Regions from separate parts of the Sessilibacter sp. MAH3 genome, predicted to be linked through region 1. Evidence: predicted binding sites of a transcription regulator. Region 1 holds the regulator's gene; each other region holds the start of a gene.

Region 1 (3,443 bases):
TGAAGTTCAAGCACCTCGTTCATTGGGCCTGAATTTGTAAGTCGTTGAAGCATTGGTTATACCGTTTTAACTATCTGTTTTGTGCTGAGTTTGTATTATGTTTTTGATGTTGTGAAATGGCTCGTTTGATAAACTCGGTTTTGCTGATTCCTTCGGCTGCACAAATATTGATCAGCTTGTCGGCTTCTTCTCGATCAAGCACCACCTGAAGGCGTTTCTTTTCGCCTTTGGTTATCTGTTCCCGGTAGCGTTGTTGTCGTTGTGTTGCGGTTTTATCCACGGTGAAGCCCCTAAGCTAAATCGCGTTACACTGTAACGGATCTGTGGGCTTTGGTCGAAAGGATTTTGAAAGAACCATTGTTGCTCTGTGTTTGATGATTATGTGTTTGATGATTAATAGTTGACCTGATCGAGGGTTGCAGGTGCATACAGCCTTGTTAAATTCATTCAACTGTAGCGAGTTGGCGCCTATCTCTGTTGGATACGGACGGAAATGACGAAATCGCTGTAAGTCCCTCCCTCCCTCACCACCATAGAATTTTAAAAAGCTCCACGATGTTGGGTTTTTTTCTGCCTTAAAAAACTCGTCGAAGTTAACGCGGAGAGATAGGTTAAGAACCCGAGCGGGACTAATGCAAAGCTAAGCAACAAACTGAACGGGCCGCAATTACTGAAATGAGGATGAAGCTGTAAGGCATTTACCAAAGACTTTCGGCCCTGTTCGCAATGACCGTTGATTGATAGTTTGTTTCCCGTCAAATATCTAATTTTTAAGATTGATTTAACTCAATGCCCTAATTGCTGTATACGAATAGATTGTTAAGTACAGGTTTAATTGGTGGTGTTGAGTGTTTTAGTCGGTTGATTAAATCGAATGGGTAGTTTTTTGTGAGTTGTTTGGCGGAATTTTGTTAATTTGATCGCTGTTTGTAATGTAGTTGATTTTAATTAAGTTTGTGAATAGTTACTTACGGCAAAGTTATCTAAGATTACAACTGATTCTACATTCTTGTTTTTCTATATTTATAATTGAAAATTTGTAAGGCTGTTCAGATTTTTATATTAAATAAAAAAAGTTTTTTTGATATGTTTTGCGAACATTTTTGGCCAAGGAATTCGGTATTTTTAGAAGGCTCAATGATTCTTTAAAAGCAATACCAAGTTATTTTAACGTGGAATTGTTCTAAGTAATAAATCGTTACGAATAAGAATTTATTGACGGTGCTTTTTGATGAGAAAATGCTTCGGGATTAGAAAGTGTTGCAGAACTAAGAGGAGCTTTTCTACCGACCGAGATCGGTAGAAGGTAATCTAATGTGGGAATACGTGTAGACAAACCGCTTTAAATACTCATCACAATTCAAAGCGAAGTATAAATTTGTGTTATTCAGCACTCGCCACTTTTTGGTCGTAGGAGCAGTGTGTGCCAGCTAGCTCACTTAATCCTACAAGGTCAATAATGGTGATGTCACGCTGGGCAACTTCAATAAGGCTTTCTTTTTGGAACCTGCGAATAAGTCGGCTTACGGTTTCAATAGTAAGGCCAAGGTAGTTGGCGATATCTGTACGCGACATAGAAAGACGGAAGTGCGTTGCAGAATATCCGCGTTGTGAGTAACGACTAGAAATGTTGATTAACAGCGCTGCTAGGCGATCTTCTGCGGAGCGCTTGCCCATCATCAATAGGAATTCGTTATTGCTTTGAATCTCGGCGGAGAATAGGTTGTACAGTTGCTGCTGAAGCGCAGGAACTTTTTGTGACAAATTGTCGAGTTGTGCTTGCGGCAAAAAGCAAACGCTGCTGGTTTCTAGCGCTTCTGCAAAGCTGTTGTGAGTTTTACCGTGATAGGCATCAAAGCCTAAAATTTCACCAGGGAATGAAAACTCGGTGATTTGGCTATCGCCATTGGTTGCAATTACCACCGATTTGAAGCTGCCTGAGCTAATGGCGAACAACCCTTCGAAATGATCACCGGTATGATAAAGGGTCTCACCCGCATGGAGTACACGCTTTTGTTGCACCACACCTTCTAGTTGGCCAATATCATCGTTGGACAGGGTGTGAGGCAGACAAAACTTACTTACAGCGCAGTTACTGCATCGTACATATGAGGTAACAGTCATAGGTAACTTTCCTACCGGGCTTATCTTGTTGAAATTCTACAGGACTTTTGATCTGAGTGCATAGTTTAAGGTTGCTATATCAGCAATATACGTTATTGAGGGAGATAGGTCGATAGCTTCGAGGCGTGAGAATTTACAAATACGCCTTCTTTGCGCAAAACTTAGCTTCCTTGGTAATAATCAATAAATTTTTTATTCGATCAACAGCTCAAAAATTCAATTTGTTTATTTTTACTGCAATAACAATAGACTATATAGCAGGGAACATCGGTATGAAATGCGGGCTTATTAGCCCGCACGTCTGAAGTAGGAAGCCAATTGATTGGCAAACCATTGACCGCTTGGTGTTAATCTTAGTTTTTGCTGATTACTGATTACCATTTGTTGCCCAAACTCTTGTTCTAAATTAGATAATTCTTTTGCAAAATAATGGTCGAAACTGGTTTTCCAGCGGCTTTCAAACTCTTCTTTATTCACTTCTAAATTACACAGTAAGCGTTGAGTGATTTCTTTTCTTATTTGATCATCGACCGACAGTTCCGTACCGCGATAAACCGAGTGTCCGTAGCTTCTCACTTGGCGGGTATAGTCACGTAAACCCAACTGGTTTTGCCAAACGGCTGATGGCGTACTGGATATCGCCGACAATCCAAAACCAATGACGGTATCGGCAACGTCTGGAACATAGCCATGTTGAGTCCATTGTAGACGACCACTTTTGGTTGCATCGCACAAGGGGTCATCGTTGCTAACGAAGCAATCGGGGCCAATTGCGCAATAACCGCTACTTTGAAGATGGTTGATGGCAAAGGTGCGCATTTCCATAACGGTTTTATCTTCGGGAACTGATTCGATATCAATCAGCGATTGTGAGGTAAATATTTTGGGATTGTGGTGATATTTACGCAGAACAACTCGTGAGGGCGACAGTTTTAACAGTTGTTTTAGGCTGCTCATAAATGAGCCCAAGCTCTGTTGTGGTAATCCAAAGGTAACGTCGAAACTGACGGATTGAATGCCTTGCGAGCGAACATCTGAGGTTGATTGTTTCAGTTTTTCGAAGGTGTATTTTCGATTAATGACTTGCTGAACCTGTGTACTAAAATCTTCAACACCAAAATGAATGCGGTTAAATCCCAAGCTTTTAACAAGACTGACGAGCTCTGTATCTACCGTTCTTGGATCGGTTTCAATGCAATAATCTCGATCTACAGCGTGTGATACGCCAAAGGAGTTTTCAATTTCGTAAGTAACTCGTCGTAAATCATCGGCTAACAGAAAGGTCGGAGTGCCGCCGCCAAAATAAATTTGCTTCGGCG
Region 2 (3,443 bases), on a different contig from region 1:
TCTCATGCATATTGCTTTGGTTGTACTGTACCGCAAGCTGCAATTGAATATGATGATCTTCTGGATTATTTTCTGCTTGCTGTTGAAGTGCAGTTAATTCAGGAGAAACGGCCGACTCTTTGGCAAGTTCTAACTTAGCCAACAGCGATTTATAAATCTCATCTTGATCGACCATTTTAATTTGCGCGAGTACTTCTTCTGCTTCAGAGAGTCGATTCGTTGCAATTAAAACATCAGCAAGGGCTAGGCAAATATTTGCCTGCTGATTAGAGTCTAAAACCGCCTGACGCAGTAAAACTAAGGCTTGATCAATCTCGTTATCTGCGATCAATTGCTGTGCTTTTTCTAAGTCTAAATCCCAAGATTTGGGTAAATACTTATTTAACATCTCGCGAATTGCAGACTCCGGTTGCAAGCCGGCAAAACCATCAACTGGTTGACCTTCTTTAAAGACCAATACCGTCGGTAAGCTACGCACACCTAACTGTGAGGCAATCATTTGATGTTCGTCGGCATTGATTTTTGCCAACAAAAAACGACCTGCGTACTCGTTTGCCAGTTTCTCTAACACCGGCATTAAAGATTTACAGGGCTCGCACCAGTCTGCCCAAAAATCCGCCAATACAATACGTTGAAACGATTCATCCACTAACACCTGCTGGGCGTTATTTTGATCAATCTCGATGATATGACTTGTCATTCTGTACTCCCCATAAACATTGGTTGTTTTATAGGGGTTCGCCGCCAACATTACAACCCCAAGGCACGGTGTTTGCGTAGCAAATAGTGTTTAGAGGCAACTCTGAACACGTTCACACATGAAAAAATCTATAGGGCCTGTTTCGAAAGGTAACTTTAACGTTTCGTGAGGTGATAACTTGCATAGAATCTGATTGTTATTTCGAATAATCATTTACTAGAAATAGTAATAATGGTTTTATCATTATTTCATGCAAACAACAGTGATACTGATTGTTGTTCTGAGAAATAACACACCATCAGAATTGATTAAACACGCTTAAACATAGGCTGAATTAAAAACCAATAATCGAACACCTTAAATTTGGGGTATTGTATCTAAATGATACCCAACCTTAAAAATATTGTGTGATTATCGTTTACGGTAACAATCGAACAGGTTTACATATTAACCAAGCTAAGGTGATAGTTTTTTAAACGACAAATATTTCATTAAATAATTTGCTTTTTAGAAATCCTATGCTGAAATTATATTAGTAAAAATTAATCTGAGGTTGTAAAAATAAAAAATATACGTAAATCTGCACAAGTTTTTTTGATCACTAAAAATTAAAATTTGCTGCATTGCAGAATTAATCGAGTAAGGCAAAATATGTACAAACGCGAGAAATCAAATTGAGAATTTTTTTTGATTTAAAACAAAATCGTATTTAAAAGCATAGCTCTGCAATATTAAAAAATTTTAAAATCTGTACATTCGCATATCACACTGCTTACAAATATCACCATAATAAATAAAGTTGAATTCACAATAAAAATACGTTAGAAATAAAAATAGACAGAAGCGAAACTAAATTTCTGTTCAACAACTCATTAAATCAATACATGAGTTTATTTTAACCAAGTTAATATCGATCTAAACAGCAAAGTACTGTTTGACAATAATTAAAATTTTATAGGCGTGAACAACAAGCACATCCCAGAATACCTCTGCTTATACACTTAAGTTTGTATTGTTGCCCGCTTTCATTCAAAAAATTTTCATTTAGCTCCAAAAATACAATAAAAAAATAATAACAACCTTATACAACTGTGCCTCGATTTGAGGTGGTAACCAATAACACTATGGTGCAAGCGCTTCCTCGCTGTAGTTGCACAACAATGTAAACAATATATTTATGAGGATATATCCCATGGGAAGAGTCGCTGTAGTTACAGGTGGAACTAGAGGCATCGGCGAAGCAATTTGTTTAGAATTAAAATCAATGGGCCATCAAGTCGTTGCCAATTATGGTGGTAATGATCAAGCTGCAAAAGAATTTACTGACCGTACCGGCATTCCTGCATTTAAGTTTGATGTAGCGGATTACGACGCGGTTGAATCAGGTTTACAACAAATTGAATCTGATTTCGGCCCTATCGACATTATTGTGAACAATGCCGGTATTACGCGCGACGGCGTATTAGCCAAAATGACGTGTGACAACTGGAACGCTGTATTAGATACCAATCTAAAATCGTGCTACAACACCTGCCATAAACTTGTACCGGGTATGCGTGAGCGTGGTTTTGGTCGCATTATTAATATTAGCTCGGTTAACGGCCAGGCTGGTCAATACGGTCAAGTAAACTACACTGCCGCTAAAGCAGGTATTCTTGGTTTTACCAAAGCTCTAGCACTAGAAACCGCCAAATACGGTATTACTGTTAACGCCATTGCTCCCGGCTATATTGATACCGAAATGGTACGCGCTGTACCTGCAGACGTATTAGAAAAAATTGTAAAACGTATTCCCGTTGGTCGTTTAGGCAATACCGGTGACATCGCAAGAGCCGCCCGCTTTTTGGCTGATGAACAAAATAGCTTCATAACCGGCGCTACCCTTTCAATCAATGGCGGCCAATTTATGGCCAACTGATGTATACATAAAAATCAAAAGCGCTTAAATAACTTAGAAAAAACGCAGCCATATGGCTGCGTTTTTTGTTAATGCATAAGCAACAAACAAACTCTGAGAATTAACCACCATTAATTAACCGCAAATACCGCAACCTGTAAAAAGTTTATGGAATACTATTTATTTATCCGTCAATAAATATAATAGGCCTTCGCCTCTACCTTCAATATTGAAGAAATTAAATATGGATTACGTAATTGCATTACTTTTAATTGCGTTAATTGTAGCCGCAATAAAATACGGTAAAAACGGCAACACTAATAAAGTTATAAAAGATAACAGTACTTATACAAATATTGAGCACTTAAAGCAAGGTTACTTAACCTCAAAAAATAAACAAAAACTATTTCAAGCATTAAGAGTTGTATTGGGTGATCGCTACATGATTCATTGCCAAACCTCATTGAAAGCGTTAACTAAACCACTGCTAAAGGAACACTTCAACAAAACCTATAACAAACCTATTGATTTTGTAATTACTGATTGGAAAACAGAAATAAAAGCCGTTATAGAGTTGGACGATAGCAGCCATAAAAATCAAACTCGATATCATCGAGATCAATATGTCAATCACGCACTTTTAGGTATACATCCATTTTTAAGAGTAGAAACACAAAACTTTTATTCACCCGAAAAAATAGCCGAAGCGCTTAGAGAAAAAGGGTTTGATACAGGATATACCGAAAAGAAAACAACTACCGTAGAGAATTAAAAAGATAATAACGAACACAATAAGAAACTAAAAAGATTTAAAATCGGTGCTTAAGCTCTGCCAAATGAGCTTCT
Region 3 (3,443 bases), on a different contig from region 1:
TCTTCAACTTGGCTTGCTTCAGGTTGCTCAGCACCTAGAGTTCTAAACATGTTATAGGTCATGATTAACATGCCCAGCAAGAACATAGCACCACCAATAACACGTACGGTATAACCTGGGTAACTCGCCGCTACAGATTCAACAAAGCTGTAAGTCAATGAGCCATCAGAGTTAAATGCACGCCACATCAAACCTTGAGTAATACCGTTTACCCACATGGAAGCGATGTACAAAACAGTACCAACGGTCGCCAACCAGAAATGGGTGTTAACCAATTTAACGCTCCACATTTCTTTGCGGTTAGTTAAAACAGGAAGTAAGTGGTAAACCGCACCAATAGAAATCATCGCAACCCAGCCTAATGCACCAGAATGTACGTGACCAATGGTCCAGTCAGTATCGTGCGAAAGTGCGTTCACAGTTTTGATCGACATCATCGGACCTTCGAAGGTCGACATACCGTAGAAAGAAAGGGAAACCACTAGGAAACGTAGGGTTGGATCGGTACGCAATTTATGCCATGCGCCTGATAAGGTCATGATACCGTTGATCATACCACCCCAAGATGGAGCTAATAGAATCAAAGACATAACCATACCCAAGCTTTGAGCCCAGTCTGGTAATGCTGAGTAGTGAAGATGGTGAGCACCAGCCCAAATGTACAGTGAAATCAACGCCCAGAAGTGAACAATTGAAAGCTGGTAAGAATAAACAGGACGACCCGCTTGTTTGGGTACGAAGTAGTACATCATGCCCAAGAAGCCAGCGGTTAGGAAGAAACCTACTGCGTTGTGACCGTACCACCACTGCACCATCGCATCCATCGCACCTGCGTAGGCAGAGTAGGACTTAGTCAAGGTAACAGGAATAAAGGCACTGTTAACGATATGAAGCACTGCGATGGTAATAATGAATGCACCGTAGAACCAGTTCGCTACATAGATGTGCGAGGTTTTACGCGTTGCAATAGTACCAAAGAATATGATCGCGTAAGAAACCCATACCAAAGCGATCAAAATATCGATTGGCCATTCTAGCTCGGCGTATTCTTTCGCAGAAGTCATACCCATTGGCAAGGTAATTGCTGCAAGAACGATAACTAATTGCCAACCCCAGAATGTAAACGGAATTAAAATTCCACCAAACAATTTGGTCTGGCACGTACGTTGAACAACGTAATAGGAAGTGGCAAACAGTGCACATCCACCAAATGCAAAAATAACCGCATTGGTGTGAAGCGGTCTTAAACGACCAAAATGTGTATACGGCTGAAATATATCGTTCAGCTCAGGCCAAACCAATTGAGACGCGATCAGTACACCGACTGCCATACCGACCACGCCCCAGATGACGGTCATAACAGCGAACTGACGTACGATTTTAAAATCGTACGCCGGCTGCTCAACTGCAACAGAATGACTTCCCATAGCGACGTCCTAGACTAATTAATGAATATTTAGAATTTTTAATTCGGATAAATACCTGAATAACCGGATATTTAATGTGCTTTTTTCTACCCTAAAGTGCACTTATATATTCAGCGGTATATTAGAGAGGCTAATGAACTCTAGCTTGACTCTCATCAAGCTGTTAGAACTTTAGCTTAAGCAAAACCCAACAAAAGCAGAACTCTTGCTGGGGGCATGTCTCTAAGCTCAGATAAATAGCGCGAATATTAAAAAAACAATTACTTTCGAAGCTCAACTAATACCGTTTTAAGTATGCAGAAATAGCCCTTTTTCGATGGTGCGATAATATAACGCAAACATCGTCTATTAAGCTTTGATCCAAAAGTGGGAAAAACCTACCGACCAATAATTTTTTGGATTAGTGCTAATTGCCCAATTGTTAAGGGCAACATACTTAATCTGATACAGCAAGTAACGGACAATCTATAAAGCTTGCTGGATTTTCTATTACCAATCCAACACAAACTCCAGTTGCCTCGGTAAACGCAAATACAACTAAAATCTGGCGCTTACGTCTGTTTTTATGTGATGACATTTTGTGTAGGGCAGCAAATACACGGTATGGTAGTTGCTGCCTTACAAACAAAATTAAAAGTTGTTTCTGCCTTTATTGGCCGCAATTCTCATTCTTAATGCATTCAGTTTGATAAAGCCTTCGGCATCTTTTTGATTGTATGCACCAGCATCGTCTTCAAAAGTTGCTATTTTTTCATCAAATAAGCTGTCAGCAGATCTGCGGCCTACAACTTCGACATAACCTTTGTACAATTTGATTCGAACGTCGCCATTTACAACCTGTTGTGATTGATCGATGGCGGTTTGAAGCATTTTTCGTTCAGGACTCCACCAATAACCGTTATAAATCATTTCGGCGTATTTTGGCATGAGGCTGTCTTTAAGATGAGCTACTTCACGGTCTAGCGTAATGGACTCTATGGCCCTATGCGCTTTTAACATGATTGTGCCTCCCGGAGTTTCGTAACATCCGCGAGACTTCATTCCTACATATCGGTTTTCAACAATATCCAATCGGCCAACACCATTTGCGCCGCCAATTTTATTAAGCGTCGCCAAAACAGTCGCAGGTGACATTCTCTCACCGTCTACGGCGACGATATCACCTTTTTCAAAGGTCAATTCTACGTAGGTCGGCTTATCAGGAGCTTGCTCAGGAGCAACACTCCAGCGCCACATATCGGCTTCAGCTTCGGCCCATGGGTCTTCTAGAATGCCGCCTTCATAGGAAATATGAAGTAAGTTAGCATCCATAGAATAAGGAGACTTTTTCTTGTTTTTAGCAAAATCCACAGGGATTTGGTGCTGCTCGCAATAATCCATTAGTTTTTCGCGGGAAGTTAAATCCCACTCACGCCACGGCGCAATAACTTTAACACCGGGTTTTAATGCGTAAGCACCCAACTCAAATCGCACCTGATCATTACCTTTGCCGGTAGCACCATGAGCAACAGCGTCAGCACCGGTCTCATTAGCGATTTCGATCATACGCTTGGTAATTAAGGGACGGGCGATAGAAGTACCTAATAGGTATTCGCCTTCATAGATGGTGTTAGCGCGAAACATTGGGAAAACGAAATCGCGAACAAATTCTTCGCGCAGATCATCGATATAGATTTCTTTAATACCAAGAGCTTTTGCCTTGGCACGTGCAGGCTCAACTTCTTCGCCTTGGCCGATATCTGCAGTAAAAGTAACAACTTCACACTGATAGGTTTCTTGAAGCCATTTAGCGATAACAGAGGTGTCTAGACCTCCTGAATAAGCAAGCACGACTTTTTTAACTGCAGACATGGGTACTCCTGAATTACTTTACGGAACCCTTATTTTGGGCGGCGCGCATTGTAACGGGAATTTAGCACAATTCCCAGCGTTTATAATCAATTGCTTAAGTTTTTAAAAGGCTTATAAAACATCTATTCCTAATGACTGGAATACAGCACAACATGAATAAACTTT

Evidence for each region. Region 1 encodes FNR, which switches genes on or off when oxygen is low (the NO sensors DNR and NnrR bind a similar motif). Its sites were predicted from a motif close to TTGATNNNNATCAA; they were not measured.
Region 2: the regulator FNR is predicted to act here: its motif matches at 1,635-1,648, upstream of phbB (acetoacetyl-CoA reductase).
Region 3: the regulator FNR is predicted to act here: its motif matches at 1,573-1,586, upstream of ccoN (cytochrome-c oxidase, cbb3-type subunit I).

Annotation. Positions count from the first base shown of each region.
Region 1 is NZ_BAAGIE010000002.1:192,175-195,617, reverse strand. It holds gene ACYQ2C_RS02365 (Eco57I restriction-modification methylase domain-containing protein) at 1-53, opposite strand, end outside; gene ACYQ2C_RS02360 (ribbon-helix-helix domain-containing protein) at 71-280, opposite strand; gene fnr (fumarate/nitrate reduction transcriptional regulator Fnr) at 1,384-2,124, opposite strand; gene ACYQ2C_RS02350 (radical SAM protein) at 2,413-3,443, opposite strand, start outside.
Region 2 is NZ_BAAGIE010000020.1:71,648-75,090, reverse strand. It holds gene trxA (thioredoxin) at 1-700, opposite strand, end outside; gene phbB (acetoacetyl-CoA reductase) at 1,893-2,618, shown strand; gene ACYQ2C_RS13020 (DUF2726 domain-containing protein) at 2,842-3,369, shown strand.
Region 3 is NZ_BAAGIE010000012.1:49,070-52,512, forward strand. It holds gene ccoN (cytochrome-c oxidase, cbb3-type subunit I) at 1-1,427, opposite strand, end outside; gene ACYQ2C_RS09210 (argininosuccinate synthase) at 2,058-3,278, opposite strand.